DNA from 2 places in the Sinomonas flava genome. Region 2 is predicted to be linked to the other one. Evidence: predicted binding sites of a transcription regulator. Region 2 holds the regulator's gene; the other holds the start of a gene.
What was found. Region 2 encodes HspR, which represses chaperone genes until heat shock. Its sites were predicted from a motif close to AAGTTGAGTCNNNNNGACTCAACTT; they were not measured.

Region 1 (15,472 bases), on a different contig from region 2:
AGTGGGCGATCGAGCGCATCGAGGGCACGGCCGACGCTGTCGAGACCCCGATCGGCTTCGTCCCGACCGCGGACAGCCTGGACCTCACCGGCCTGGACATGACCGAGGCTGAGGTCGAGGAAGCCGTGCGCTTCGACGCCGACGAGTGGCACGCGGAGCTCCCGGGCCTCGAGGAGTGGTTCGCACGCTTCGGCGGCTCGCTGCCGAAGAGCATCACGGCCGAGCTCGAGGGCCTCAAGTCGCGCTTGTCCTGACGCGCATCAAGACCCCGGCGGTTTAGACGGCGCCGGTCTCTCGGAGGGTCGCCCCGCTGCACACGGGGCGGCCCTCCATTTTTCCCTGTCGGGTGGCCTCCAGACGCCGGCCTCCCGAGCGGCGCCCTCCAGATGGGAGCGGGCGGCGGTAGCGTAGGTCCATGGACGACGGCGCCGCCCCACCTCTGGTCCTGCCGCTCGCCTCTGTCCGGGCTGCTGACGTTTCCGTGGCCGGGGGCAAGGGTGCGAACCTGGGAGAGCTCATCGATGCTGGACTCCCCGTCCCGCCCGGGTTCGTGGTCACGACGGGGGCCTACAGGGCCCATGCCGCACGCGCGGGCCTCGAACCGCACGCCGCGGCGTCCCACCCCGCCTCGGCCCGGCAGATCCTGACCTCCGTGCCCCTCGACGCGGCGACTGCACATGCGGTGACGGCGGCGCTGACCGAGCTCGGGCCCGAGGGGACCCCCGTGGCCGTGCGTTCGAGCGCCACCGCCGAAGACCTCCCGGGGGCGGCGTTCGCCGGCCAGCAGGACACGTTCCTGAACGTCTCCGGCACGGACGCGGTGCTCGACGCCGTCCGCCGCTGCTGGGCGTCCCTCTGGACGGACCGCGCAGCGGACTACCGCCAGCGGCAGGGGATCGACCCGGCCGAGGTGGCCATCGCCGTCGTCGTCCAGCGCATGGTCGACCCCGAGGCGGCGGGCGTCCTCTTCACCGCCGATCCGCTCTCCGGCCGCCGCGACGAGCTCGTCGTCGACGCGGCGCCCGGGCTCGGAGAAGCGGTCGTGTCCGGCGAGGTCACCCCCGAGCACCTCGTCCTGGGGCGCGACGGCGCCGTCCGGGAGCGGACGCAGGGGCAGAGCGGCGAGCAGGTCGTGCCGGACGCGGCAGCCCGCGAACTCGCCCAGCTCGCGGTGCGCGCCGAACAGCACTTCGGCGTTCCCCAGGACGTCGAATGGGCGCTGGCGAACGGGCGCATCGTCCTGCTCCAGGCCCGCCCCATGACCGCCCTCCCCTTCGAGGCCCCGCCCCTGAACCGGATCCAGCAGCTCGTTGCGCCCTTCTTCGTCGAGATGTTCGCTGTGCGTCCGTACCCGTTGGACGTCACCGGCTGGATCGGGCCCGGTGTCGTGAGAATGCTCCATCTCATGACCGAAAGCGTCGGCGTGCGCTTCCCGCCATTCGACGAGCTGGTCCGGGAGCGCGACGGCGTGGCCCTCCAGCTCGTGCCGCCTCGGCCCCGACCGACTCTGCGCACGTTCGGCGCGCCGCTCGCCCTGGCCCGCAGGGCCCGCAGATACCCTTCCAAGCGCTGGCCCGAGGACCCGCAGGTGCAGGAGTTCACGGCTGCGGTGGCGGCACTCGACGCTGAGAGCCTCGAAGCAATGTCCTGGCTGGGGCTCCTGCATCGCGTCGACCGGTGCAACGACGCAATGGTCTCGATCGGGCTCCTCCGCGCCGCCTATCTCCCCGGCGCACTGCTGCCCGTGCTTCCCCTGCGGGTGGTTCTCGCCCTGCTTTGGCAGGGACGGCTCGCCTCGCCGCTCGTTGCCGGAGGCCGGACGAGCACGCGGGCTGGCAACGATGCCCTGGAGGAACTCGCGGCCGAGGTCCGCGCAGACCCCGCACTCCTCGACGCCGCTGCCGAACTCGATGCCCATGCGTTCCTCGATGCCGTCCGGACTCGGCCCGAGTTCGCCCGCTTCAATGACCATCTGACGGCGTTCCTCGTCGAATACGGGCACAGGGAGTCGGTGAGCGTGGTCGTCGCGACGGCTCCGTCGTGGCGCGACGACCCCGTGCCGGTCGTTGCCATCATCCAGTCGCTTTCCGCGGCATCCCGGCCGGATCAACGCGAGACCCCAGGGGACGAGGCGCTCCGCCGTCTCCTCGCCCACCCGCTCCTCCGGCGGCTTGGGCCGGCCCGCGCCGCTGTCCGCGAGCTCGTCGAGGCGTCGCGGCGCGGCTTCGCCTTTCGCGAGGATTCGCATGCCCTCGCCACCAAGGTCATGCGGCCGCTGCGTGCCACGTTCATGGAGCTCGGCCGACGACTCGTCGCGGCCGGGGCCATCGACGCGCCGGAGGACGTCTTCCACCTGCGCCTCGAGGAACTGCGGGCGCTGCGGCCGCCCGAGGTGATGGACGACGTCGAGCGTTCGCGGGTGCGCGACCTCGCCGCTCGCCGCGCGGCGATAAGGCGTGAGTATGCGGGGGTGCCGATGCTGGACCTCGTAGCCGCGCTGCCGCCTGCGGCCGATGACGGAGCCGCGCTGGTGGTGGGGACGCCCGCGAGCGGGGGAGTTGCGGAGGGCCTCGTGCGAGTGATCCGGGGACCCGAGGAGTTCGGCAGGCTGCGCGCCGGGGACGTCCTGGTGTGCCCGAACACCAATCCGTCCTGGACGCCGCTGTTCGCCCGGGCGGCGGCGGTGGTTGTGGACACGGGCGGCCTCGGTTCGCACGCGGCGATTGTCGCCCGTGAGTATGGCGTGCCTGCGGTCATGGGGACGCGAACAGGAACGTCGGTGCTCCGCGACGGGCAGCGCGTCCGGGTGGACGGCAGCCGCGGCCGCGTCGACTCGGCCTGACCCCTGACACGTCTGAAGGTCACCTCCTGTTGGCCAAAGTCCAGACAATGGCCTTCAGGAGGTGACCTTCAGATGAGGAACCCCAGGAGGTGACCCCCAGGAGGTGACCTTCAGGAGGTGACCCTCAGAGTCAGGCGGCGGGGGCCGCCTCGGCGACGTCCGCGCGGACGGTGAGCCGGTCGCCGTCGTGCGTCCGATCGTCGTGAGGGCCCTCCCCAGTCTCACCGGCACCCGAGACGCCCACGGCGACCCGGCCGCCCTCGGCGACCTCGCCGGCCACGAGCAGGTCCGCGACGCGGTCCTCGAGCTCGCGCTGGATCACCCGGCGCAGCGGGCGGGCACCGAACTCGGGCTCGTAGCCGCGCTCCGCGATCCAGTCCACCGCGGCGTCGTCCACGGCCAGGGCGATGCCCTGCGCCGCGAGCCGCGCCTCGGTGCTGCGGAGCTGGAGCCGCACGATCTCGTGCAGCTGCTCGCGGGTGAGCTTGCGGAACAGCACGATCTCGTCGATGCGGTTGAGGAACTCCGGCCGCATCGTCTCGCGCAGGCGGCCCATGATCCTCGCGCGCAGCTCGGTCTCGGACGGACCGCCCTCGGCGCCGCCGGCCGCGAAGCCGAGTGAGGCGCCACGGGTCGCGAGGAACTCGGAGCCGAGGTTGCTCGTCATGATCACCACGGTGTTGCGGAAGTCCACGGTGCGGCCCTGGCCGTCGGTGAGCCTGCCGTCGTCGAGCACCTGCAGGAGCAGGTTGAATACGTCGGGGTGGGCCTTCTCGACCTCGTCCAGCAGCACCACGGAGTAGGGGCGCCGGCGCACGCGCTCGGTGAGCTGCCCGGCCTCCGAGTAGCCGACGTACCCGGGAGGGGCGCCGACCAGCCGCGAGACGGTGTGGCGCTCGCCGAACTCGCTCATGTCGAAGCGCGCCATCGCCGACTCATCACCGAACAGCGACGCCGCGAGGGCCTTCGCGAGCTCGGTCTTGCCCACGCCGGTGGGGCCGAGGAAGAGGAAGCTGCCGACCGGGCGCCCGGCGTCGCCGAGGCCCGTGCGGTTGCGGCGCACGGCCTTCGCGATCGCGGTGACCGCGTCCTCCTGCCCGACGACGCGCCCGTGGAGCTCGTCCTCGAGGCGCGCGAGCCGTTCGCGCTCGCCCTCGGTGACCCGTGCCGCCGGGATTCCGGTGGCACGCGCCACGACGGCGGCGATGTCCTCCTCGCGCACGACGGCGTCGCGCGCCTGGGTGCCGACCCCTTCCGCGGCATCGGCGATCCTGACGGCTACCGCCTCGATCGCGTCGCGCAGCCGGGAGGCCTCCTCGTAGTCCTCGCGGGCGACGGCGGCGGCCTTCTCCTGCTCGAGCTTCGTGGCCTCGGCGTTCAGGGCCTCGACGTCCACGGCCCGGGGGCCGCGCGCGAGGCTCAGGCGGGCACCGGCCTGGTCGATGAGGTCGATGGCCTTGTCCGGCAGGTACCTGTCGGTGATGTAGCGGTGGGAGAGCTCGACCGCGGCGCGGATCGCCTCGTCCGAGTACGCCACATCGTGGTGCTCCGCGTAGCGGGGGGCGAGGCCGGCCAGGATCGCGACGGCGTCCTCCACACTCGGCTCGCCGACCGTCACGGGCTGGAACCGGCGCTCAAGGGCGGGGTCCTTCTCGATGCGGCGGTACTCGTCGAGCGTGGTGGCGCCCACGAGATGCAGCTCGCCGCGGGCGAGGCGGGGCTTGAGGATGTTCCCCGCGTCCATGCCGCCCTCTCCACCGCCTCCGGCGCCGACGACGGTGTGGAGCTCGTCGATGAACGCGATGACGTCCCCGTCCTCGGCGAGCTCGTCCAGGGTCTTGGTGATGCGCTCCTCGAAGTCGCCGCGGTAGCGGGTGCCCGCCACCATGGCGGGCAGGTCGAGGGAGACCACGCGCTTGCCGGACAGCTGCGCGGGCACCTCCCCGGACGCGATGGCTTGGGCCAGGCCCTCGACGATCGCCGTCTTGCCGACGCCGGCCTCGCCGATGAGCACGGGGTTGTTCTTGGTGCGGCGGGCGAGGATCTCGATGGCCTGCTCGATCTCCTCGGCGCGGCCGATCACCGGATCGAGCCTGCCCTCGCGGGCGAGCTCGGTGAGGTCCGTGCCGAACTGGCCGAGCATGGTGTCCTTCCCGCTGGGTGCGCCGCTGCCTGCGGTGCGCCTCGGGGCGCGGGGCGACGCCTCGCCGTCGTGCGCGGGATCCGCCGGGGCGGACTCGCCCTCCTGCAGGGACTGGGGCGTGACGCCGGCGGCCGCGAGGATCTGGCCAGCGGGCGCGTCCGTGCCCAGCACGAGCGCGAGGAACACGTGCTCGGGGTCGATGTAGGTGGACCCGAGGGAGCGCGCGACCTTGTACGCGTCAAGGAAGACATGCTGCGCGGCGGCGGTGAGCGTGGGGGCGGCGGCGGGGTCCGTGTCGGAGCCCTCGGCGGGTTCGGGCAGCCGCTGTTCGACGGCCTCCACGATCCCTGCGGGGTCCACGCCCGCGCGCCGGACCATGTCGGAGACCGCCTCAGTCTCCGCGAGGATGCGGAGCAGGTGCAGGGCGTCCACCTCGCGGTGTCCGTGGTCCTTCGCGTAGCGGCCGGCGACGTTGAGCACCCTTTGGGTCCCGCGGCTCACGAGCCGCGTCATGTCGATGGGGCGCCCCACTCGGCGCGCTCCCTGACCCTGGAGGTACCGGGCAAGGAACTCGTCGAAGGAGCCGTTGCCGGCTGCGGGGCCGAAGAACAGTGGCATTCGTAATCCTCCGAAGGATAGATACAGAGTTGAGTGACTTACGCTCAAGTTCAACGTCTGTGCTACCCAGTTATTCCCCGGGGGTACCCGGGATCTGCGTCACACGGCTAGGTTGGAGGCCATGACGACCATCGCTGAGAACATCGTCGACACCCTCGCCGCCAACGGAGTCAGCCGCGTCTACGGCCTCCCCGGGGACTCCCTCAACGGGTTCACCGACGCGCTCCGCGGAACTCCGAGCATCCAGTGGGTCCACGTGCGCCACGAGGAAGCCGCCGCCTTCGCCGCGGCCGCGGAGGCGGCGCTCACCGGGGAGGTGGCAGTCTGCGCCGGCTCCGCAGGCCCCGGGAACCTCCACCTCATCAACGGGCTCTACGACGCGAACCGCTCCCGCGTCCCGGTCCTGGCGATCGCCGCCCACATCCCCAGCACCGAGATCGGCTCGAACTACTTCCAGGAGACCCATCCCACGGAGGTCTTCCGCGAGTGCAGCGTCTACGCCGAGCAGGTCACGGACCCGGCCCAGATGCCGCGGATCCTCGAGATCGCCCTGCGCACTGCAGTCGAGAAGCGCGGCGTCGCCGTCGTGGTCCTCTCCGGGGACATCGCGCTCGCCCAGGTCGCGTCGGACCGGATCGCCGTGGTGCGCCGGGCCGAGCCGAGGATCGTGCCGAGCGGGCGCGAGCTGCGGGAGGCCGCGGATATCCTCAACGCGGCCGGCAAGGTCACGATCCTCGCAGGCGCGGGCGTCGAGGGAGCCCACGACGAGGTGGTCGCGCTCGCCGACGCGCTCGGGGCGCCGATCGTGCACGCGTTCCGCGGGAAGGAGTTCATCGAGTACGACAACCCGTTCGACGTCGGCATGACCGGCCTGCTCGGGTTCAGCTCCGGCTACCGCGCCATGGAGTCCTGCGACGCGCTCCTCATGCTCGGCACCGACTTCCCCTACCAGCAGTTCTACCCGGAGCGGGCGAAGATCATCCAGGTGGACATCCGCGGCGACCAGCTGGGTCGGCGCACCCGCCTCGACCTCGGGCTCGTCGGCGACGTCAAGCACACCGCGTCCGCCCTGCTGCCGCTGTTGAGCCGGAAGAAGCGGCGCACCCACCTCGAGTCGACCCTCAAGCACTACGCCAAGACCCGGTCCCGGCTCGACGACCTCGCCACCCCTACGAAGAAGGGGCAGCCGCTCCACCCGCAGCACATCACCCGCGTCCTCGACCAGCTCGCCGACGACGACGTGGTCTTCACGGCGGACGTCGGCACCCCGGTGATCTGGGCGGCGCGCTACCTTACCATGAACGGGCGACGGCGCCTGGTCGGCTCGTTCACGCACGGCTCCATGGCGAACGCACTGCCGCACGCGATGGGCGCGCAGGCCGCCTTCCCGGGCCGGCAGGTCGTGGCGCTCGCCGGGGACGGCGGCCTCTCGATGCTCATGGGCGAGCTCATCACGCTCGTGCAGAACCGGCTGCCGGTGAAGCTGGTCGTGTTCAACAACGGCTCGCTGAACTTCATCGAGCTCGAGATGAAGTCGGCGGGCTTCGTGAACTTCGGCACCGGGCTGGACAATCCGAATTTCGCCGCAGTGGCGGAGGCCCTGGGCATCAAGGGGGTGCGGGTCAACGAGTCCTCGGAGCTCGAGCGCGGCCTCAAGGAGGCGCTCGCGCACGACGGCCCCGCCCTCGTGGACGTCGTGACGGCCCGGCAGGAGCTCGCCATGCCGCCGGCGATCACCGCGCAGCAGGCCAGCGGCTTCACACTCTACGCCCTCAGGACCGTCCTCTCCGGCCGCGGCGACGAGGTGCTCGACCTGGCGAAGACCAACTGGCGCCAGCTCTTCTAGGAGCCACCTTCTGGGGGTCACCTTCTGGGGGTCACGTCCTGGCGGCGGAATACTCACCCGGGGACGGGGGTTGCTTAAGGTTGCAACTTCAATCTTTAGGAGCCCTCATGAAGATCGCCGTCTACGGAGCCACCGGCATGGTGGGAAGCCAGATCGTCGCCGAAGCCGTCCGCCGGGGGCACGAGGTGACCGCCATCAGCCGCAAGGGGGCCCCGGTGGAGGGTGCCGCCGTCGTGCGTGCCGCGGACCTGGCCGACGTCGAGACGTACAGCGAGGTGGCCCACGCGCACGACGCCGTCGTGCTGGCCACGGTGCCCGACCGCACCGGCGGTTCCCGCCAGCCCTACATCGACGCCCACCGCGCGATCGCAGCGGTGCCCACGGCGGCGCGGCTCTACATGGTGGGCGGCTTCGGCGGACTCAAGACCCCCGACGGCACGCCGATCAAGGACACCCCCGGATTCCCGGCCGAGTACAAGGGGGAGTCGGACGCCGTGTATGTCGCCTACGAGGCCCTGCGCGACGCCGGCGCCGACCTGACCGTTCAGGCCCCGGCCGCGGTCATCGCCCCGGGTGAGCGCACGGGGGAGTATGTCACGGCCGTCGACGTCCCGGCCGCCGGCGAGAGGATCTCCTCGCAGGACTACGCCGTCGCCGCGCTCGACGAGCTCGAGCAGCCGCAGTTCCGGGGAACGTTCTTCACTGCCTCGAACTGATCTCTGCGCCGCCGAACGTCTGAGGGTCACCTCCTGGGAGTCACATCACGTGACCCTCAGGAGGTGACCCTCAGACGTCTGTGCGGGCGGGTGCCTGCTGCCGGACCTCAGTTCTGCGAGGCGAGCCAGAGGTCGGGGCCGAAGACCTCGTAGTGGATCTTCGTGGCAGGGATGCCCTTGGCGATGGCCTGGGAGCGGACCTTCTGCATGAAGGGCAGCGGGCCGCAGAGGTAGACGTTCGCGTTCTCGGGGAGGTCCACGTCGGCGAGGTTCATGAAGCCCTCGTGCGTCTCGGCGCCCGCGGCACCTGCGCCCACTGCGGCGAGTTCGGGCTTCTCGAGCCACACCTTCAGGCTCGCGCCGTCGATCTTCTGGACGTCGCCGAGCATCTGGTCGGACAGGGCCCACGTGTCGAGGCTGCGGTCGGCGTGCAGGGCGAGGACCTCGCGGCCCGAGCCGTTGGTGGCCAGGGCCCGCAGGATGGAGGCGGCCGGGGTGCAGCCGATGCCGGCGGTCGCGAGGACGAGCGGGCCGTCGCCGTCGTCGAGCGTCACGTCGCCGTACGGGTTGGAGAGCTCGACGACGTCGCCCACCTGGAACTTCTCGTGCATGATCGGCGAGACCTCGCCGCCGTCGTTGAACTTGGTGGTGATGACGCGGCGCTCGGTGGACTCGGCGTCGGCCGACAGCGTGTACTGGCGGGCCTGCAGGAGGCCGTCCGCGACCGGGATGCGGACCGAGACGAACTGGCCGGGCTCGCCCGGGGTCACGGGGGTGTCGTCGGCGGGCTCGAACACGAACGTCATCGTCGTGGGGCTCGCGGGCGTCTTCTCCACGATCTTCCAGGGCATCCACATCTTGTCATTGGCCTGCTTGGCGTAGAGCCCCTTCTCGATCTTGATGAGGGCGTCCGCCATGAGCCAGTACACCTCGGTCCAGGCCGCAGCGACCTCGGGCGTGACGGCCTCGCCGAGGTCCTCGACGATGGCCTCGAAGAGGTACTTGTAGACGATCTGGTACTGGTCCTCGGTGATGCCGAGGGACGTGTGCTTGTGGGCGATGCGGCTCAGGACCGCCTCGGGGAGGGTGCCGGGGTTGGTCACAAGGTGGCTCGCGAAGGCCGCGATGGCGCCGGCGAGGGCCTGGCGCTGGGTGCCGTTGGCCTGGTTGGCGCGGGAGAAGGTCCCGTTGAGGAGCTCGGGATGCGCGGCGAACATCTTCTGGTAGAACAGAGGCGTGATCTCGCCGATCCGGCTCCCCACGAGGGGGAGGGTGGCTTCGATGACGGGGCGCGCGGTATCCGAGAGCATTGCGACTCCTCAAGCATGGGGCTGGTCCCCGACCGGGGAACTTGGCTTATTCCGCATCTGTGATGCTGAATTACCTACAGTCTTCTACTGAGCGTAGAAAATGGCAATTTGAAAAGCTGTGACGCTCGTCACGGAACGTCACGTGCCGTGGGGGCTTCGCCGTCGGCAGGGGCCGGGCGGCTCAGGCGGGCGGGCGCAGCCCGATCCGCACGAGCACCGGGCCCATCTGCCGCTCGTGCGGGAGCGAGCTCACCACGACGCTGTCGAGCTCGCGGTAGAAGGCCTCACGGGCGCGCCGGAGGGCGCCGCGCAGCCCGCACTGGATGCTCAGGGGGCAGTCCCCGTTGGGGGTCTCGCACTCGGCCAGGTCCTCACGTGTGTCCAGGGCGCGCAGGACGCCGCCGACCGTCGCCTTCCGCCCCGCCTCGCTCAGCTGGACGCCGCCGGAGCGGCCGCGCGTGGCCTCGACGTACCCGAGCTCGCGGAGCCTGAGCACGGCCTTGCTCACGTGGTTGTAGGGCGTGCCGACGCCGTCAGCGATGGTCCGCGTGGCCAGCGGGACGCCGGTGTCATTGGCAGCCAGCAGCATCAGGGCGCGCAGACTCACATCCTCGAAGGCCGTCATGCGCATGGCGAGTATTCTACGCCCGCCGGGGCCGGTGCTCCTTGGGGCCCCTGCGGGTTAGGCGGTGAAGACCGCGGCCTCGTGCCCATCCGCTTCGAGGGCTCCGAAGACGTAGCCCTCGGCCGTGAGCTCGTAGGGCACGACGGCGGCCATCACCCCGCCGCCTGCGTGCTCGGCCGCGCCGTGGATGCCGTCGGAGCCGCGCTCCGGCAGGTGCACGTCGGACGCGAAGGCGACCGCGGTGTATCCCTCGCGGCCCTGCCGCAGCAGCTCGAGGACGTCCTCCATCATCGCCTCGGTGTCGAACTCCCCGTCGGGACCCGGCTCCGGCGGCGTGACCATCACGAGCCGCAGCTCGCCGTCGTGCGCGAGCGTGACGCCGAACGGCAGGAAGCCGCCATTCTGCTCGAGGTGCTCCTGGGCCATGCCGAGCGCGGTGCCGAGGACCTGGCGGAGCTCGGCCTGCTGGTCGGCCAGCGGCTTCTCCCCGGGCACCGTCACGCCCGGACGATCGCGAGGACGGTGTCGCGCAGCTGCTCGAGGGTCTCGCGGTCCTTTGCCTCGCCGTTGAAGCGCAGGAACGGCTCCGTGTTCGAGGGGCGGAGGTTGAACCACCAGGTGCCGTCCGCGGCGGAGAAGGTGGTGCCGTCGAGCTCGTCGACCGCCACGTCGTCGCCCTCGTACTCCTCGCGGACCCGGGCCACGGCGGCGGCCTTGTCCTCGATCTCCGAGTTGATCTCGCCGGAGGCCACGTACGGTTCGTACTCGGCGGCGAGCTGGGACAGGGGCTCGTCCTGCCCGCCGAGGGCCGCGAGGACGTGCATCGCGGCGAGCATGCCGGTGTCGGCGTTCCAGAAGTCGCGGAAGTAGTAGTGCGCCGAGTGCTCGCCGCCGAACACCGCGCCCTCCTCGGCCATCACGGCCTTGATGAAGGAGTGGCCCACGCGCGTGCGCACCGGGCGGCCGCCGTCGTGCTGGACGAGCTCGGGCACCGCGCGGGAGGTGATGAGGTTGTGGATGATGACCGGCTCGGACTCGCCCGCCGCCTTGGCCCGTGCGATCTCGCGGCGTGCCACGAGCGCCGTGATGGCCGACGGCGAGACAGGCTCGCCCTTCTCGTCGATGACGAAGCAGCGGTCCGCGTCGCCGTCGAACGCGAGGCCGATGTCCGCCCCATGCCGCACGACCGCGGCCTGAAGGTCGCGCAGGTTCTCCGGCTCGAGCGGGTTGGCCGGGTGGTTCGGGAAGGTGCCGTCGAGCTCGAAGTAGAGCGGGACGATCTCCAGGGGCAGGCCCGGCAGGAGCTGGTCGCCGAGCACCGCCGGGGTCGTGAGGCCGGCCATGCCGTTGCCCGCGTCCACGACCACCTTCAGTGGGCGGATGCCGTTGAGGTCGACGAGGCTGCGCAGGTACTCCGCGTAGTCCCGCAGGACGTCCCGGACGGCGATCTGCCCGGGCTCGTCCACGGCGGGGATCGCGTCCGCGGCGAGGTACGCCTCGGCAGCCGCCTGGATGTCCTTCAGCCCGGTCTCCGAGGAGACCGGCTGCGCGCCGGGCTTGGCCATCTTGATCCCGTTGTACTGCGCGGGGTTGTGGCTCGCGGTGAAGGTGGCGCCGGCGGCATTGAGTGCGCCGCAGGCGTAGTACAGCTCGTCGGTCGAGATCAGGTCCAGCGTCTCGACCCTGCCGCCCCGGGCTGCCGCGCCGCGGGCGAACGCGGCGATGAAGTCCGGCGACGACGGGCGCATATCCCCGCCCACCAGCACCGTCTGCCCGGCCAGGCCCAGCACGTCCACGAACGCCGCGCCGACGGCCTCGACGATGCGGGCATCGATGGTCTCGCCCACGATCCCGCGCACGTCGTACGCCTTGAAGGACGCGGACAGGTCGGTCAGGGGCGCGGCGCTTGTCGAGTCAGGGGCGGCGTTCACGTTGCTGGTCACGGGCTCGATTCTACTGGGGGGCGCCGACACCGTAGCCGGACCTTGAGCCGCGCGCACGCCGCGCCTAGGTTGAGCCCATGGACTGGACCCTCGAAGTTGTCATCCTGCCCGTGGCCGACATCGACCGCTCGGTCGAGTTCTACCGCGACAAGGTCGGCTTCCACCTCGACCACGACACGAAGAACGAGCACATGCACGTCGTCCAGTTCACGCCCGAAGGCTCCGGCTGCTCGATCGTGTTCGGCGACCTGCCGCCCCAGCGCGCCATGGAGCCGGGTTCGCTCAAGGGCCTCCAACTCGTCGTCGCGGACGCCGAAGCTGCCCGCGCGGAGCTGACGGGCCGTGGCGTTGAATGCTCGGAGCTCATGGTCTTCTCGCCCGACGACGGCGGCACGTTCTTCGGCTTTGACGACCCCGACGGCAACTCGTGGGCGGTACAGCAGATCCGCGCCCGCGCCGAGAAGCCGCTCATCCCGCTCGAGCACCGGGGGCGGTTCGGCGCCGACTGAGACGCGCCGCCCCCGGCCGCAGGCCCCGGAATGGTCGGCTGTCTGCGGGTCGCGGCATCGTGCACCCGCGGTTGGCCGACAATCGCGGCCAGGCCGGGACGCACGACGGCGCGCGGCCCGCCTGAGCGGGGGACGCGCCGTCGTGCGTGGACTCGCCAGCCAGGCTTGGGGCTCAGTAGGCCTTGACGCGCTGCTCGACGATGAGGTGGACGAGGGCGAACGTCTTGTCCTCGTCGATCGCGCGGAGCGCGGCCTCGAGGGCTGCCGGGACGTCGGCGTCCTTCTCGACCCGGACGCCGAATCCGCCGAACGCCTGCGCCATGAGCGCGAAGTCCGGGTTCTTCAGCTGGGTGCCGGAGACGCGGTGCGGGTAGTGGCGCTCCTGGTGCGAGCGGATCGTGCCGTACTCCTGGTTGTCCATGACGATCACCAGCGGCGTCGCGCCGTACTGCGCCGCGGTGGCGAGCTCCTGGCCGTTCATGAGGAACTCGCCGTCGCCGGCGATCGTCACCACGCGCCGGCCCGGGTGGGCCAGGGAGGCGGCGACGGCGGAGGGGATGGAGTAGCCCATGGAGCCGTTGCGGGCCGAGATCATCGAGGCGTACTTCTGGGTGGGGAAGTAGCGGTGGGCCCAGTTGGTGTGCTCGCCGGCGCCGAGGGTGATCATGGCGTCCTCGGGCAGGGACGCGCAGAGGTTCGCCATGAGGGTGTCCATCCGGGCCTGGCCGTCGGTGGGCGTAGCGGGGGGCAGGGCGGCGAACTTCTCCTGCTCGCCGCGCATGCGCTCGGTCCAGGCCTTCCACTGCTCGCGCGCGGGGAGGTTCATCAGGACGAGGTCGCGCACGAACGAGTCCGGCTTGGCGACGATCTGGTGCGAGACCGGGCCGGAGCGCCCGCGCAGGGACGGGTCGATCGTGACGAGGAAGTTCTTCTTCGCCCAGTCCTGGCGGACCAGGAAACCGTCGGTGATGACGTCCCCGGGCACGGTGCCGACGAAGACCAGCAGGTCCGTCTCCTCGAGCAGGTTGTAGGTCGGCTTCGGGCGGCCGTAGCCGATCGGGCCCACGTAGGAGGGGGAGTCGAAGGGGATGGTGCCCTCGCAGCGCCACTCGGCCGCGGCCGGGATGCTGTGGTCCTCGAGCCAGTTGGTCAGCGCGGTGGCGCCCTCCTGGGTCCAGTCGTTGCCGCCGACGACGAACAGCGGCTTCTCCGCCTCGGACAGGGCCGCCTTGAGCGCCTTCCAGTCGCTGACGGTCATGCCGCCCTCGGCCACGGGGATCACGGGGTGGATCTCCGCGTCGATCTCCTGCTGGATGATGTCCTCCGGCAGGCCCACGACGACGGGGCCCGGGCGCCCGCTCATCGCGGCGAACATCGCCTCGGCGACGATCTCGGAGGCGCGCTCGGCATGGTCGAGCACCATGACGCGCTTGGCGCCGGTGTCGAACCAGGACTTGATGTCGAACTCCTGGAACGCCTCGCGGTCGCGGTGCGCGAACGGGATCAGCCCGACGAACAGCACCATCGGGGTCGAGTCCTGCCACGCGGTGTGCAGGCCCACGTGCGCGTTCGCCGCTCCGGGCCCGCGCGTGACCATGGCCACGCCGGGGAGCTGGTTCATCTTCCCGTCGGCCTCGGCCATGTAGGCCGCGCCGCCCTCGTGGCGGCACACGACCGTCTCGATCGAGGCGTTGTGGAGGCCATCGAGCACGTCCAGGAACGACTCGCCGGGAACCACGTACGTCCGCTTCACACCGTGGGCGGCGAGCGAATCGACGATCACATGGCCCGCGGACTTCCGCTCGGGCTGCTTCGGCTGGGACTGCTTCTGCTCGGGGGACTGGCCTGCCTGCTCCGGCAGGGTGGCATCAGAAAGGGGCGGCACCGTCGCCGTCATGACACGTTCCTTCTCGTTGGCACTGAGATGCCACTACGGTATCGGGACGGGAACTCTCAGGTCACCGTGAAGTGTCGGAGGTCACGGCCATACTGGAAGACATGGTCCCGAGCCCGCAGCAAGCAGCCCATTCAGCGGAAAATATGACACAACGTGACGAGGCGGACGGCCCGGGGGACGGTCTCCGCGACCGGGCCCTCAGGGTCCTGCGCACCCTCGTGGGGCGGGACGACGCCGACTTCCACCCCGGCCAGTTCGAAGCCATCGAGGCCCTCGTCGCCAAGGGGCGGCGCACCCTCGTGGTCCAGCGCACCGGCTGGGGCAAGTCCGCCGTGTACTTCGTGGCTTCCCTGCTCCTGCGCGCGCAGGGCGCCGGGCCCACACTCCTCGTCTCGCCCCTCCTCGCGCTCATGAGGGACCAGGTCGCGGCCGCCGCACGCGCCGGCGTGCGGGCCGTGGCGATCAACTCGGCGAACCGGCTCGAATGGGACGAGGTGCACGCCGCGCTCGAGGCGGACGCGGCCGACGTCGTCCTCATCTCCCCGGAGCGGCTCACGAACCCGGGATTCCGCGAGCAGCACCTGCCCGAGCTGCTCGCCCGCACCGGCCTGCTCGTGGTGGACGAGGCGCACTGCATCTCGGACTGGGGCCACGACTTCCGGCCCGACTACCGCCGGATCGCCTCGCTCATCGACGAGCTCCCGGCGTCAGTCCCCGTCCTCGCGACGACGGCGACCGCCAACGCGCGCGTGGTCCGGGACATTGAGGAGCAGCTCGGAACGGACGTCCTCACGCTGAGGGGGGCGCTCGGGCGGGAGTCGCTGCGCCTCGGCGTCCTGGCGCTGCCCGACGCCGGGCACCGCCTCGCGTGGCTGCTCGCCCACCTCGAGGGGTTGCCCGGGAGCGGGATCATCTACACGCTCACGGTCTCCGCGGCGGAGGACACGGCCCGGATCCTCGCCGAGGCCGGCCACCGCGTGCTGGCCTACACGGGCAAGACCGACACTGCGGAGCGCGAGCAGG
Region 2 (15,472 bases):
AAGACGCCTGACGGCAAGAACCAGGTGACCCTGAACGGCATGCCGATCTACTACTACCAGAAGGACACCGGGCCCGGGCAGGTCAACGGCCAGGCCGTGGCGGGCGTCTGGTACGTGGTGGGGGCCGACGGGACGATGATCACGTCGGCGCTGAAGTAGCAGGGCTGGGGCGGGAGGGCCACCGGGTGCTGGCCGCGTGCCGGGTCCGGGAGTAGGCTGGGGTCCCCCGGACGGTACTAGGAGGAACCAACCATGAGTGGCTTCCGCACGTACACGGAAGAAGAGAAGCACAGCTTCGTTGCACCCGCCTGCGAGCTGTGCGGGCAGCACCGCCATATCGTGTGGCAGCAGGACGGCGACAACTGGGTTCCCCGCGACAAGGGCTGCTCGAACGAGGCCTGCCCGCAGTACGCGGGTTAGCCGCAACGGAACGACGCACCCGCACGCCAGTGCCTCACAGGTCCTGATCGTGCGGGTGCACGCTGTCCAGCTCGATCCGGCCGTCCGGCAGTCTCCAGAAGTGCAGCCGCAGCGCCGCGGGGGTGTTCTTCTGGACCGAAGCCCGCCAGAGTGTTGCGCCATCCTTCCGTACCTTCTGCCGGTCCTCGGGGCCTGCGCCGCTCCGGAAGGGATGGACGTCGAGGCCAGCGAGCAGTTCGGAGGCACCGACGAGGACGCGGACGCAGATGTCGAACGCCTTCGGCAGTCGGGCGGCCACCCGTTCGTGGTCGAGCGACGCCGCAAAGCGGGGCCCGACGACGTAGGACCGCGCCTCGGGCAGAGGCCATCGCGCCTTGTCGTGTGGGGGAACGACGCGGACCCACGCCTCGTAGACCTCGTGGAGCAGCCAGGCCTCCGGAGCGACGAAGTGCCTGCGCGAGTCGTGGTCTCGAAGCTGCTGTTCCCGAGCGCGCGCGGACTTCCGTTGTCTGCCCGCCTCGACTCGCCGCCTCGCAAGGTCCTCGCTCAGCTTGTCCACCGTGGCCGTCATCTGCTCGAGCGTGGCCTCCCGGGAGGCGAGCCGCTTCCTCAGGAGTTCCACCTCGCCCTCCAGTGCGCGTGTGGGAGCGAGCGCGGTGCCACCGTCCACGCGGCCGCTTTGGTCCCTGAGGACGGCCACTTCGCGGCGTGCCGCCTCGAGAGCCAGCTGGGTCGTCCGGAGAGCCGTGCCGAGGCCGTTCGTCGGCGCTGCCTGGCCCTCTGGGGCTGGCGAGGCGGCTGTTCCGCTCTCTTTGCCGCCGAGGGCACGGTCGCGCTCGAGCCAGGGCGGTCCTCCGAGGATGAGAGCCGGCGCGGCGACGACCGGCTCCTCCTCGTCAGCATCGATGACGGACAGACGAACAGCTCCGCTCACCCGAGAGAAGCGGGTGACGACGACGTCGCCCTCGTTCAGGAGCATGCCCATGCCGTCGAGGGGATTGGACGTCACGGCGTCGAGGCCGACAGTCCACTCCTTGCCGGGCCAGAGACGCAGCCGCGCCTTCTCGGGCCTGACCTCGACGACGAGGGCGAGCGCTTGCTCCCCCGGCTGGTAGCACTCGGTGAGCCGGGGTTCCTGCCGGAGGCCAGAGATGTCGAGAGTGTGGCGGTCCGCCTCGAGGAGCCCTTCGAGGCGCTGACCAACGCGGAGGATCCAGTCGAGCCTCACGCCGGGAACGGCCGCTTCTTGGGAGATCGTGGCCCGCGATCCGTTCTCCATCGCAACGACGGCACGGTGCCCCTCGGCAGCGAAGCCCAGCACGACGCCGCGGGCCATCACCGGGGCCGTTCTCGTCGGGGCGACTGCCCCCTTCGGAGCGGGCGCCATGCTGACGACATCATGCACAACGTCACGGGCGGCGCGTGCTGCCTGCTGCGGACCCTGCGACAGGTGCAGCGGGCTCCGGTACATGTCGTCGAGCCAGTCGAGCGAGAGCGAATACGCGCGGACTGCGTTGCCGTATACCTCGCGTCCGGGAGGCAGCGCCCCGGTCAGCGCGCGGGTGGCGGGGCCGCTGACAATCCGGATCACCTCGGCCAGTCCGTCAACCTCTCGGGCGATCAACTCCGCGTCGATGTGTCCGCCCGGCTTGTCCCGGTGCACTGAAACCACGACTGTCGGGACGCCGCGGTCAGGCGAGCAGAGGTACCCGGCCAGCCACGCGCCGTCGTCCGTTGTCCTGACCCCCGCCATGTCGTCCCCCTCGGGCTGCTGCCAACAGGGACAGCCAATCACAGGGGTCAGACATTCCTCCGGCGCCTCAGCGCGTCGGCTGCTCCTCGCGCCCTGCGCCGGCGCCCCCGTCGAGGGGCTGGACGCTGTCCTCGCCGAGGTCCCAGTCGTCATCGTCGTCGAGCTCCTCGAACTCGACGGCGGCGAGGATCTTCCCGTCGGCCAGGTCAATCATGAATGCCTCGTCGTCCTCCTCGACCATCGCGTACTCGCCTTGGTCGGTGGTGAAGCGCCAGGCGAGGGTCTTGATGCCGTGGTGGAGGTAGTTCGGGTCCCCCATCGTGATGGCCACCAGCTCGTGGCCCGCCACGTCGCACAGCTCGCGGATCACGATCTCGAAGTCGGGGAGGTCCTCCAGGTCGTCCTGGGCCGCCGCGCGGCGCTCCTCGAGGTCCTCGATGAGGCCCACCCGGCGGGCGATCTCGTCCTCGATCGCGTCGTCGTCCAGGAGGAGGAGGCCTTCCTGACCCCTCAGCCACGCGGCATTGAGCGCCACGATGTCCTCGTCCTCGAGGACCTTCTCGAACCGGTCGTCGAGCTCCTCGAGGGACCGCACGGCGTCGGAGGCGTCGTCGTCGCCGTCCAGGTAGGCCTCGGCGTCATCCTCCGAGAGGGCCTCGAAGGCGGCCGTGAACGCGTCGAAGAGCTCGGCGTGCCGGGCGGCCCCCATCTCGTGCAGGCCCTCCCGGACCAGGGCGTCGACCCCGCGGCGGTCGCCCGAACTGAAGATGTACTGGGCAAAGCCGCCGTCGAGCAGCTGGGTCAGGTAGAAGTCGACATAGTAGCTGCGCAGAGCGTTGGGAGCGATCTCCCGCTCGTCGAGCAGCTCCTCGTACATGGCATTGACGACGTCGACGTTGGCGTCCACGACGGCTTCGTCTCCGGCCTCGATGGCCTCGGCCGGGAGGACGACGGGATGCTGGCTGGCGGTCATGCGGGGCTCCTCGCTCTGACGGTCACTCACGCCTCGAACGTACGACGGCGCGCTGCGCCGGGACCGCACCGGAACGGGATCTGCGGGTGAACGTTGGGCGAACCTTGGGCGAGGACTACTTGTGGTGCGGCCGCCACAGGACGATCGCCTGGGACGGCGGCTGCGGGCGCTGCCCGCGGGCCAGGGTGACCACGTCGCCCGCGATGCCCGCGGCGAAGACCCGCCGCGGGTCGGGGCCGCGGCGCTGGGCGTCTGCGAGATCGGCTTGGAGTTCGGCGACTCGCGACTGGAGCGCGGCGACCTGGTTCTCGAGCTCGAGGATGCGCTTGATCCCCTCGAGGGACACGCCGTCCTTGGACAGGCGCTGCACCTCGCGGAGCATCTCGACGTCGCGCTGGGAGTACCGGCGCTGGCGGCCCGGCTGCCGCGACGGCGAGACGAGCCCCAGACGGTCGTACTGCCGGAGGGTCTGGGGGTGCATCTCGGCCAGCTCCGCCGCCACGGAGATCACGAAGATCGGCGCGTACGGGTCGATGGCCATGGCCTAGAGCCTCGCTTTCTCCGCAAGGTGGGCGCGCGGGTCGGACTGGCCGTTCTTGGCGGTCGCCTCGGCGAAGGCCCGCACGGCCTCCTCGGCTTCCTTCGAGAGGTTCTGGGGCACGACGACGTCGATGGTCACCAGCAGGTCGCCCGCGCCCTTGGAGGTCTTGACGCCCTTGCCCTTGAGGCGCAGCGTCCGCCCGGAGCTGGTCCCGGCGGGGACCTTCATCTTCACGGTCCGGCCGTCGACGGTGGGCACGTCGATCTGGGCACCCAGGACGGCCTCGTCGAACGTGACGGGGACGTGGATGCGGAGGTTGTCGCCCTCGCGGGCGAAGAAGGGGTGGGGCGTGACGTGGACGGTCACCATGAGGTCCCCGGCACCGCCGGAACCCGGGCCGCCCTTGCCGCGGACGCGGACCTTCTGCCCGTCTCGGATGCCTGCGGGGATCCGGACGTCGATGACCTCGCCGCTGGGCTCGCGCAGGCCGATGGTGGTGCCGCGGATGGATCCGGCGAAGGAGATCGTCGTCGTCGCCTGTCGGTCCGCTCCGCGCTGGGGCGGGGCCTGGAAGCCCCCTCCCCCGCCGAAGCCGCCGCCGAACAGGTCAGCGAATTCGGGCGGGATGTTGCCGGTCGAGAAGCCGCGCGAGTGCCGCCCGGTGCCGCCTCCGAAGAGGCCGCCGAAGAGGTCCTCGAACCCCGCTGCCCCGGCCCCGCCGGCGCCCCCCGGCGCGAACCGCGCACCGCCCATCGCCCGGATGGCGTCGTACTGCTGGCGCTCCTCCGGATCGGAGAGGACGTGGTGCGCCTCGGTGATGTCCTTGAACTTCTTCTCGGCCTCGAGGTCCCCGGCGTTGGTGTCCGGGTGGTACTTCCGAGCGAGCTTGCGGTAGGCCTTCTTGATGTCCGCCGCGGAGGCGTCCTTGGGCACGCCCAGAATGGCGTAGAAGTCCTTGTCCACCCAGTCCTGACTGGCCAAGTTCGCTCCTTAGTTCGAGTAGTGCTTCAAGTTTCCTACGGTTTCGGGTACAGATGACTCCGCGAACCGCCCTTTCGGGTACGCGGACCGGATGGCCCGCGTACCCGAAAGGGCGTGGACGCGCATCACCTGTACCCGAAACGGGGGCGGGTCAGACCCGCGGCTCAGCCCTGCGGCGTCGCCACGATCACCTGGGCCGCCCGGAGGACCCGCGCCTTGGTGCGGTAGCCGGTGCGGAGCACCTGCTGGACCGTGTCGACGTCGATGCCCTCGCCCGGCTGCTGGATGAGCGCCTCGTGGACGTTCGGGTCGAACTCCACGCCGGCGGCGTCGATGCGCTCGAGGCCCTGGCTTGCGAGCACCGACTCGAGCTTCGCCGCGATGGAGGCGAACGGCCCGTCGGTCAGGTCGCCGTGGGCGCGTGCGGCGTCGATGTCGTCCAGGACCGGCAGGAGGGAGTTGAGGACGCCCATGACGGCGACCTCGCCCGCCACTGCCCGGTCGCGGTCCACGCGGCGCCGGTAGTTGACGTACTCCGCCTGGAGCCGGAGCAGGTCGTTGCGCAGCTCGGCGATGACGGCGTCGTGCGCGGCGACCTCCTCGCCGGCCGCTGCCTCGCTGAGGATCTGCTCCGCCTGGGCCAGCGCGTCGCCGGAGTCGTGGGCCTCGTCCACAGGACGAATGTCCTCGTGGTCGGGGCGCTCCGCGGCGCCGTCCTGCTCAGGGTGCCGCGCCTGGCCGGTCACCGGGTCCACCTTCCGGTTGTCCCGGATGACCGGCTCAGGACGCTCGCCGGTCCCCTCGGAGTCGCGCGCGTGCTCGTGCTCGTTCTGGTTTCCGTGGGGGGCCATGGCTACTTCTTCTCGTCCTCGTCCACGATCTCGGCGTCGACGATGTCCTCGTCGGCGCCCGCCTTGCTGCCGGCGTCGTGCGTTCCGGCCTGCGCGCCGTCGCCCGCCGCCGCGCCGGACTGGGCCTGCGAGTAGATGGCCTCGCCGAGCTTGGTCTGGGACTGCTGGAGCTTCTCGAACGCGGTCTTCACAGCGTCGTCGTCCGTGCCCTCGAGCGCCTTCTTGAGGGAGTCGACGTCGGCCTTGACCTCCGTCTTGACCTCCTCGGGCAGCTTGTCCGAGTTGTCCGCGATGAGCTTGTCCACGGAGTACGCGAGCTGCTCGGCGGAGTTGCGCGTGTCGGCAGCCTCGCGGCGCTTCTTGTCCTCGGCGGCGTGGGCCTCGGCGTCGGCGACCATGCGCTCGATGTCGTCCTTGGACAGCGCGGTGCCGCCCGAGATGGTCATCGACTGCTCCTTGCCCGTGCCCTTGTCCTTGGCGGACACGTGCACGATGCCGTTGGCGTCGATGTCGAAGGTGACCTCGATCTGGGGGACGCCGCGCGGGGCGGGGGCGATGCCCGTGAGCTCGAAGGTGCCCAGCGGCTTGTTGTCGCGGGTGAACTCGCGCTCGCCCTGGAAGACCTGGATGGACACGGAAGGCTGGTTGTCGTCCGCGGTCGTGAAGGTCTCGGAGCGCTTGGTCGGGATGGCCGTGTTGCGCTCGATGAGCTTGGTCATCACGCCGCCCTTGGTCTCGATGCCGAGGGAGAGCGGGGTGACGTCGATGAGGAGGACGTCCTTGCGCTCGCCCTTGAGGACGCCGGCCTGCAGGGCAGCGCCGACGGCCACGACCTCGTCCGGGTTGACGCCCTTGTTCGGCTCCTTGCCGCCCGTGAGCTCCTTGACGAGCTCGGAGACGGCGGGCATGCGGGTGGAGCCGCCGACGAGGACCACGTGGTCGATGTCGGAGACCTTGATGCCGGCCTCGGAGATCACGTCGTGGAACGGCTTCTTGGTGCGCTCGAGCAGGTCCTTGGTGAGGTCCTGGAACTTCGCGCGGGAGAGGGACTCGTCGAGGTGGACCGGGCCGTCGGGGGTGACGGAGAGGTACTGGAGCGAGATGTTGGTGCTCGTCGAGGACGAGAGCTCCTTCTTGGCCTGCTCGGCGGCCTCGCGGAGGCGCTGGAGGGCAATCTTGTCCTTGGAGAGGTCGATGCCCTTGACCTTGAGCTGGCCGAGGAGGTACTCGACGACACGCTGGTCCCAGTCGTCGCCGCCGAGGCGGTTGTCGCCGGCGGTCGCGCGGACCTGGATGGTCGAGAAGTCGTCCTCGTCCTTGCCGACCTCGAGGAGGGAGACGTCGAAGGTTCCGCCGCCGAGGTCGAAGACGAGGATGAGCTCGTCCTCCTTGCCCTTGTCGAGGCCGTACGCGAGCGCGGCCGCGGTGGGCTCGTTGATGATGCGCAGGACGTTCATGCCCGCGATCTCGCCGGCCTCCTTGGTGGCCTGGCGCTCGGCGTCGTTGAAGTAGGCCGGGACGGTGATGACCGCGTCCGTGACCTTCTCGCCCAGGTACGACTCGGCGTCGTTCTTGAGCTTCATGAGGATGCGCGCGGAGATCTCCTGCGGCGTGTACTTCTTGTCGTCGATGTTGATCGACCAGTCGGTGCCCATGTGGCGCTTGACCGAGGCGATGGTGCGGTCGATGTTGTTGACGGCCTGGCGCTTGGCGATCTCGCCGACGAGGACCTCGCCCGTCTTGGAGAACGCGACGACGGACGGCGTGGTGCGGCCGCCCTCGGCGTTGGCGATGACCGTTGGCTCACCGCCCTCGAGGACGGACACGACGGAGTTGGTGGTGCCGAGGTCGATGCCTACTGCACGGGACATAGGTTCCTCCTGCTGATGCTGATCGGACTGCACTCGCCCAGCCTGGATCAAGTTGAGCGATCTGCACTCAAGTCTACGCGGGCGGCCTCTCGTGTCAAATGAAGTTGAGTCGACCAGACTCAAGTTCGCGGTGGGCGTACGGGCCGTAGCGCCCGCGCACGACGGCGCCGCGCGGCTACCGCCGCCCGCTCACCTCGGTCCCGGCGTGGCGCGGGAGGAACGCGCTGTCCGCCACCGACAGCAGCATGATCGCGGCGATCGCGGCGAAGGCGACCCGGTACGGCGCGGCGGGGTCAGCGGCAGACGCCCCGGCGCCGTCGCCCATCGCCTGCGCGGCGAAGCGGATCAGCAGCGCGCCGACCGCGACCCCGAGCGCGTGGGCGAGCTGGACCAGGGTGTTCGAGATGGCGTTGGCGCTGGGCATCCGATCCGGCGCCACGTCGGCGTACTGGACGGTCATGTAGGCCGAGAAGCCGATGGAGCGGAACACCCCCGAGGCCACGAGGACCGCGAACAGGAGGGCGTCGGGCCACTCGGGGGTGGCGAGGGCGCACAGGGCGAACGTCACTGCCGACGCTGCCGCCGCCCCGACCAGCACGGGCTTGAAGCCGAGGCGGCGGATGAGCGACGTCGTGGCCGGCTTGATCCCGATGTTCCCGACGAACACGGCCGCGACCATGAAGCCGGCCCGGACCGGGTCCCACCCGAACCCGTCCTGCAGCATGAGCGGGAGCATGAACGGGACCGAGGAGATCGTGAGCCGGTAGACGAAGCCGCCGGTCTGCGTGGCCCTGAAGGTGCGCACCCCGAGGACGGAGAAGTCGAACAGGGGCGACTCGGCGCGCCGCATCCACGCGACGGCCGCGGCCAGCGCCGCGATGCCCGCCGCGAGCGCGGCGCCGCCCCAGAGCAGCTCGCCCGCGTGCCCGAGCAGCTCGAGGCCGACGACGACGGCCGCGACGCCCGCCGTCGTCAACGCGAGGCCGGGCCAGTCGAGCCTGCGGGAGGGATCGCCGCCGCCCCGCGGGACGAGGCGCAGGGCGGCCACCAGCGCGGCAGCGCCGAGGGGGAGGTTGACGAGGAAGATCCAGTGCCAGGAGAGGTACTGCGTCAGGGCGCCGCCGACCAGCGGCGCGAGGACCGGGGCCAGGAGACCCGGCCAGACGAGGAACGCGGTGGCCTTGAGCAGCTCGTCCTTGGGCGTGCCGCGCAGCACCACGAGCGTCCCGACGGGGACCATCATGGCCCCGCCGAAGCCTTGGACCGCGCGGAAGGCCGTGAGCGCCCCCAGCGTGGGGCTCAGGGCGCAGGCGAGGGAGGCGAGCGTGAAGACCGCGATCGCCACGGAGAAGACGCGGCGGGGGCCGAAGCGCTCCGCGAGCCAGGCGCTGAACGGGATCCCCATCGCCACGGTGACGAGGTAGGAGGTCATCGCGACGTTCACGTCCGCCGGCGCGACCCCGAATTCGCTGCCGATGGCGGGCATCGCCGTCGCCAGCGCCGTTCCGTCGAGGAACTCCATGAAGAACGTGGCCGCGACGAGGAGGGCCAAGCGGGGGTTCCATGCGGTCGCAGGCGGGGCGGCGGGGGTCACCGTCACAGCCTAGCGAGACGCCTCACCGCCGGCCGGTGCCGTCCACGTTTCGGTCCGGCCGCCCGGGGCGCGGGTCGACGGGCTCCGCGCGGGTCAGTAGGCGGGGTAGAACGCGGCGCTGTTGAGGGCTTCGCTGCTGCCGGTGGTGAGGGCGAGCGCGATCACGCCGGCAGTGAAAAGCACGCTGATCGCGAGCCAGATGGCGCTGAACTTGACCAGAGTGCGGATCTCGGCGCGGCTCACGGACGCCTTGTCCTCCCGCACCGCCTCGATCTGCTGCCCGATCCGGGCCAGCGGGCTCGGGTGGACCGGGAGGAGGGAGTTCGAGGCGCAGTCGATGGAGCCGTCGTGGAGGGTGGCGACCATGCGGTTCGCGCGCCGGTCCAGGCGCAGGCTCGAGATGTTGCTGCCGTGGCGGGCGAGGAGGATGTCCTCGCCGAGGTGCATGCGTCCGCCCCGGCGGCGGAGGCGGCGGGTGTGGTTGTTCGAACTCTCGATCAGGGACATTCGGCGCTCCTCTCAGACGCGGGGGCACCGTTGCCCGAGCAGTCGTATATGATTCGCCTTCAACGGTACCGGGAGCGCGAGGCCGTCCCCCGCGAAAACCGGCCTTTCGTAGCGAACTTCACACCCTCTTGTAACGTGGTGCCATGAGCGGCCCGGACAGCACCTCGCGCACCCCTGACGACGTCTACACCCACGGCCACCATGAGAGCGTCGTGAAGGCGCATGCCTCCCGCACGGCGGAGAACTCGGCGGCGTTCCTCATCCCGCACCTCACGCCCGGGCTCAGGGTGCTCGACGTCGGGTGCGGGCCCGGGAGCATCACGTGCGACTTCGCGCTCCTCGTCGCCCCCGGCGAGGTGGTCGGGCTGGACCGCTCCGAGGACATCGTCGCCCAGGCTCGGGCGCTCGCCGAGGAGCGCGGCGTCGGGAACACCTCCTTCACCGCGGGGAACGTGTACGACCTCGACCTCGAGGACGAGTCGTTCGACGTCGTCCACGCGCACCAGGTGCTCCAGCACCTCACGGACCCCGTCGCCGCGCTGCGCGAGATGCGGCGCGTGGCCAAGCCCGGCGGGATCGTCGCGGTGCGCGACGCCGACTTCCATGGGATGAGCTGGTACCCGGAGATCGAAGAACTCGACGAGTGGATGGAGCTGTACCAGTGCATCGCGCGGCGCAACGGCGCCGAGCCCGACGCCGGGCGGCGGCTCGTGAGCTGGATGCAGGAGGCGGGGTTCACTGACGTGGCCCCGTCGAGCAGCAACTGGCTCTACGCGACGCCCCAGCAGCGCGCGTGGCAGGCACGCGTGTGGAGCGAGAGGGTGCTCCACTCGGCGTTCGCTGAGCAGGCCCTCGAGTACGGGTTCGCCGACCAGGCAGACCTCGAGCGCATCGCATCGGGCTGGCACCGCTGGGGCTCGTCCTCGGACGGCTGGTTCCTCATCCCCAACGGGGAGGTCGTCGCCCGGGCGTAGCCCTCGGGCGGTCTGGACCCCCGCGCGGCGGCCCTACGCTTGTAGGGTGCCGCTTTCCCTCTGGGGCGCCCTCGTGGGCGCCTGCCTGCTGATCAGCTTCACGCCTGGTGCGGGTGCCATCAACACTATGAGCAACTCGCTCACCTCCGGGTTCCGCCGCTCCATATGGGGCGTCCTCGGGCAGCAGGCGGCCCTCATCGTGCACCTGGCGATCGTGGCGGCCGGGCTCGGCGTCATTGTGGCCAGCTCGCCGGTGGCGTTCAACGTGATCCGGTACCTCGGGGCCGCGTACCTCGTGTACCTCGGCGTGCGGCAGTTCTTCAGCAGGCCCGACACGTCCGAGGAGGCGGCCGCCGCGCTCGCCAACGAGCCGGCGTGGTCGATGTTCCAGCGCGGGCTCTGGGTAAACCTGCTCAATCCGAAGGCGATCGTCTTCTTCCTCGCGTTCATCCCGGGATTCGTGCGGCCCGACCTCCCGATGTGGAGCCAGTACCTCGTCATCGGGATCACGATCGTGATCGTGGACATCCTGGTCATGTGGTTCTTCTTCGCGCTGGCGGCCAAGAGCTTCCAGCGGTTCACGCGGAGCGAGCGCGGCCAGACCGTCCTCAACCGTGTCTTCGGTGTCCTCTTCGTCGGCGTCGGCGCGCTCCTCGCGCTCGTGTGATGCCCAGCACTGCGGCAGGATTCCGTCCGACCCCCTCGCCGACCCTATGCTTGGTGACATGAACTCGACGGCGAGCCCCTACCGGATCATCACGGTCTGCACCGGGAACATCTGCCGTTCTCCCATGGCCGAGTTCATGCTCACCGACGCCCTCCGCGCAGCAGGCCTCGGCGAGGTCGCCGTCGTCGACTCCGCGGGCACCACGAACTACGAGGTGGGGCGTCCCATCGACCCACGCGCAGCGCGCGTCCTCGACGGCCACGGCCTCCGCGCCGCCGCGCATGTCGCCCGGCAGTTCGAGCGCGCGTGGTTCATCGAGCGCGAGCTCATCCTCGCCCTCGACGTCGACCACTACGGCCACCTCCGCCAGAGCGCCCCGGCCGGCACCGAGGACAAGATCCGGATGCTCCGCGCGTTCGACCCCGAGGTGGCTCACCTCGACCACCTCGACCAGGGCATTGAAGACCCCTGGTTCGGGGATCAGAGCGACTTCGAGCTCACCTGGAAGCTCATTGCGGCGGCCGTCCCGGGCATCGTCGCCCACGTGCGGGGCGAACTCGCGTTCCGGGACCAGCAGCTCGCCGGCGCCTGAGCACGTGCCCTCCGCGCACCACGGCCCGGCGCGCACCCCGGCCGTCATCGCCGTCGACGGCCGCTCCGGCGCCGGGAAGACCTCCCTCGCCGTAGAGCTGGCCGCGGCGCTCCGCACCCACCGCACGGTGGCGCTCGTGCACCTCGAGGCCGTCTACCCCGGCTGGGACGGCCTGGCGGCCGGGATCGAGCGCTGCGCAGCCGGGATCCTGGCGCCGCTGAGGCGCGGCGAGGCCGCCAGATGGCGCGCGTGGGACTGGGCTGCCGGCATCGACGGCGAGGAGCGGGTCACCGCGCCGGCCGACGTCGTCGTGCTCGAGGGGGTGGGCGCGGGCGCGGCACGGCTCCGCGCGTTCTGCGACGCGGTCGTGTGGGTCGACGCCGAGGCCGCGGAGCGCAAGCGCCGCGCGCTCGAGCGCGACGGCGAGACGTACGCCCCGCACTGGGACCGCTGGGCGGCGCAGGAAGAGGTCTGGCTCGCGGACGACGACGTGCGCGCGGCTGCCGCGGTCGTCGTCGCGAGCACTGGGGGCACCCCCGACCGGCCCGAGGGATCCACCGGCCAGGTCCTGGCCGCGCTGGCCGAGCTGCCCGCCCTCCGCGACCTGCTGGCGCCGGAGCGCTCCGAGCGGGAGTCCGCGGGCGTCGTCGTGCGCCGGGTGCTGGCCAGGCCGGATCCCGAGCGGCTCTTCGCGGAGCTCGTCGGGGACTCGGAGCACGCGGTCTGGCTCGACGCCTCCGACGCCGAGGTCACCCCCTCTGACGCCGACGTCACCCCCACTGACGCCGACGTCACCCCTCACGCGCGTCAGGACCGCCTGCGCAGCCGCTTCAGCATCATGGCCGACGACGGCGGACTGCTCGGCCGCCGCATGGCCCACGAGCGTGGAACCACCGAGGTCGTGTTCGGCCCCGCCACGCCCACGCCCGTCACGGCCACATTCCCCGGCCCGTTCTTCCGCTGGCTCGACGCCGCATGGGGCCACGCGACCGCGCCTGCCGTGCCCGGTCTCGATTGTGGGTTCGCGTTGGGCTGGCTCGGCTACCTCGGATACGAACTCAAACGCGAGTGCGGGGGAAGCGACGTCGACGCAGGCCTCCCCGATGCCCAGCTCCTCTTCGCGGCGCGGGCCGTAGTCCTTGACCACGCGAACGGGGAGGTCTGGGTCCTGGCCCTCGAGTCCTCCGACGCGGGCTCCTGGATCGACAAGGCATCTGCCGCCATCAATGCCTGCGCGGACGGGGTGACCTCGGCGCCACACGGGGTGACCTCGCCGCCACACGGGGTGACCTCGCCGCCACACGGGGTGACCTCGGCGCCACACGGGGTGACCTCGGCGCCACACGGGGTGACCTCGGCGCCGGTGTTCGCGGCGCGGGACTCCGCCGCGGCCTACATGGCGAAGGTCAGCGCCGCCCAAGCCGAGATCGCCGAGGGCAACACCTACGAGGTCTGCCTCACCACCACCCTGGAGGCCACGCTCCCCGGACGCGCCGGCACCCCCGGCGGCCGGACCGCCGTCGTGCCCCTCGAAACGTACTGCGCGCTCCGGCGCCGCAGCCCGGCCCCGTTCGCGGCCTTCGCGCGGTTCGGCGGCCTCAGCATCGCGAGCACGTCGCCGGAGCGCTTCCTGTCCCTCGCGGCCGACGGCGCCCTCCGCGCCGAGCCGATCAAGGGCACCCGACGCCGCCGGCCGGGAGCGAGCGCGGAGGAGGACGCCGGCGTCGTGCGCGAACTCGCCACGAACCCGAAGGACCGCGCGGAGAACCTCATGATCGTCGACCTGCTGCGCAACGACCTGAGCCACCACGCCGTGCCGGGATCGGTGGGCGTGTCGCGGCTGTTCGCGGTGGAGTCGTACGCGACGGTGCACCAGCTCGTCAGCACGATCGACGCGCGCCTGCGGCCCGGCGCCTCGCGGGCGGAGGCTGTCGCGGCCGCCTTCCCGCCCGGTTCGATGACGGGCGCGCCGAAGATCAGCACGATGGAGATCCTCGACCGCCTCGAAGCCGGGCCACGCGGCGTGTACTCGGGCGCGATCGGCTACTTCTCGCGCACGGGCGCCGCGGACCTGTCCGTGGTGATCCGCACCCTCGTCATGGAGCGCACCGCCGCGGGAGGCGCGCACGACGGCGCCACGCGCCTCACGCTCGGGGTGGGCGGCGCCGTCGTGGCCGACTCGGACCCGGCGGACGAGTACGAGGAGATCCGCACGAAGGCCTTCGCGGTACTGGACACCCTCGGCTCGGTGTTCCCAGCCTGACCGTCTGGGGGTCACCTCCTGAAGGTCACCTGAGGTGACCCCCAGGAGGTGACCCCCAGACGGAGGCGGCTCGGGCGCCTACTGCAGCGTCGCGGTGAGCCGGGCGACGTTGTCGATGTAGCGCCTCAGGAGTGGCCGGCTGCGCCACGCATCGAGGTCCAGGGGCTTGCTGATCTCGCGGTACATGTCCTCGACCTCGCGCATCTGCGCCACGATCTCCTCGCCGGGGAGCATGAGCGAGACCTCGAGGTTGAGGGAGAACGAGCGCATGTCCATATTGGAGGACCCGAGGACCGCCACCGCGCTGTCCACCGTGAAGTGCTTCGCGTGCAGGACGTACGGCTTGGGGTACCGGTAGATCTTCACGCCTGCCGTGAGGAGCTGCTCGTAGTAGGACTGCTGGGCGTGGTGGACGAGGAACTGGTCCCCCTGCTCGGAGACGAACAGCTCGACGTCGACCCCGCGCTGCGCCGCCGTCGTCACCGCGTACAGGAGCGAGTCGTCGGGGACGAAGTACGGGCTGCAGATCGAGAGCCGGTGCTGCGCGGAGTAGATGAGCGTGTTGAACAGGCGCAGGTTGTTCTCGTTGGCGAACGCGGGGCCGCTCGGCACCACCTGCGCCGGCGAGTCGCCGCGCGGGTGGGCGGCCTCGAGCTGGTCCTCGAGCAGGTCGTCGGTCTCCGAGAGCCAGTCCGTGGCGAAGACGACGTTCAGCGTGGTGACCGCGGGGCCCTCCAACCGGGACATGAGCTCGACCCACTTGCGGCCCACCCTCCTGTGCCGCGGGTTCCTGTACGAGCGCTCGACGACGTTGAGCGAGCCGGTGAAGGCGACCTCCCCGTCCACGACCAGGATCTTGCGGTGGTTGCGGAGGTCGATCCGGCGCCACTGGCCCAGCAGCGGCAGGAGCGGGAGCATGCGCCGCCACTGGATCCTGGACGCCTTGAGCCGCCGCTTGAGGTCCCGGTAGCCATGGATGCGGAGCGTGCCGAGGTGGTCGAAGAGGACCCGGACCTCGACCCCGCGGTCGGCGGCCTCCTTGAGGGCGGTGAAGAGCTCGTCGGTGACGTCGTCCCAGCTCATGATGTAGAACTCGGCGTTGACGAAGCGCTTGGCGTTCCGCACCGCCTCCGCCATCTCTGCGAGGGCGTCCTCGTAGCCGGGGATGAGCCGGATGGTGTTGCCGTTGACCATGGGCAGCGAGCCGAGGTGGCGGTTGAGCGCGGCCGCCGAGTGCAGCCATTCGGGGCCCGGGAAGGTGGTGTCGACGTCGTGCGACGCCGCGAGCGCGGCCCGCACCCGGGCGCTCACCTCCTGCTGCTGCTCCCGGCGACGCCGCGAGAGGCGGAAGTTCCCGAAGAGCAGGAACAGCACGAGGCCGAGGGTGGGGATGAAGAAGATCGCCAGGAGCCACGCCATGGCGGTTGTGGGCCGGCGGTTGCCGGGGATGATGCCGAGCACCACCACCCGGATGACCAGGTCGAG

Region 1: the regulator HspR is predicted to act here: its motif matches at 5,630-5,654, upstream of ABD298_RS16775 (ATP-dependent Clp protease ATP-binding subunit).

The regions. Positions count from the first base shown of each region.
Region 1 covers NZ_BAAAQW010000012.1:81,239-96,710, reverse strand. The annotation lists gene ABD298_RS16785 (phosphoenolpyruvate carboxykinase (GTP)) at 1-254, shown strand, start outside; gene ABD298_RS16780 (PEP/pyruvate-binding domain-containing protein) at 416-2,842, shown strand; gene ABD298_RS16775 (ATP-dependent Clp protease ATP-binding subunit) at 2,973-5,603, opposite strand; gene poxB (ubiquinone-dependent pyruvate dehydrogenase) at 5,725-7,449, shown strand; gene ABD298_RS16765 (NAD(P)-dependent oxidoreductase) at 7,557-8,165, shown strand; gene ABD298_RS16760 (globin domain-containing protein) at 8,273-9,475, opposite strand; gene ABD298_RS16755 (RrF2 family transcriptional regulator) at 9,657-10,106, opposite strand; gene ABD298_RS16750 (hypothetical protein) at 10,158-10,601, opposite strand; gene ABD298_RS16745 (phosphomannomutase/phosphoglucomutase) at 10,598-12,043, opposite strand; gene ABD298_RS16740 (VOC family protein) at 12,121-12,552, shown strand; gene ABD298_RS16735 (thiamine pyrophosphate-dependent enzyme) at 12,725-14,449, opposite strand; gene ABD298_RS16730 (RecQ family ATP-dependent DNA helicase) at 14,593-15,472, shown strand, end outside.
Region 2 covers NZ_BAAAQW010000004.1:26,830-42,301, forward strand. The annotation lists gene ABD298_RS07715 (COG4315 family predicted lipoprotein) at 1-159, shown strand, start outside; gene ABD298_RS07720 (hypothetical protein) at 253-420, shown strand; gene ABD298_RS07725 (hypothetical protein) at 455-2,173, opposite strand; gene ABD298_RS07730 (DMP19 family protein) at 2,241-3,146, opposite strand; gene ABD298_RS07735 (heat shock protein transcriptional repressor HspR) at 3,262-3,687, opposite strand; gene ABD298_RS07740 (DnaJ C-terminal domain-containing protein) at 3,691-4,668, opposite strand; gene ABD298_RS07745 (nucleotide exchange factor GrpE) at 4,833-5,519, opposite strand; gene dnaK (molecular chaperone DnaK) at 5,522-7,390, opposite strand; gene ABD298_RS07755 (MFS transporter) at 7,566-8,984, opposite strand; gene ABD298_RS07760 (hypothetical protein) at 9,078-9,491, opposite strand; gene ABD298_RS07765 (methyltransferase domain-containing protein) at 9,635-10,465, shown strand; gene ABD298_RS07770 (LysE family transporter) at 10,512-11,132, shown strand; gene ABD298_RS07775 (low molecular weight protein-tyrosine-phosphatase) at 11,191-11,724, shown strand; gene ABD298_RS07780 (chorismate-binding protein) at 11,729-13,987, shown strand; gene cls (cardiolipin synthase) at 14,066-15,472, opposite strand, start outside.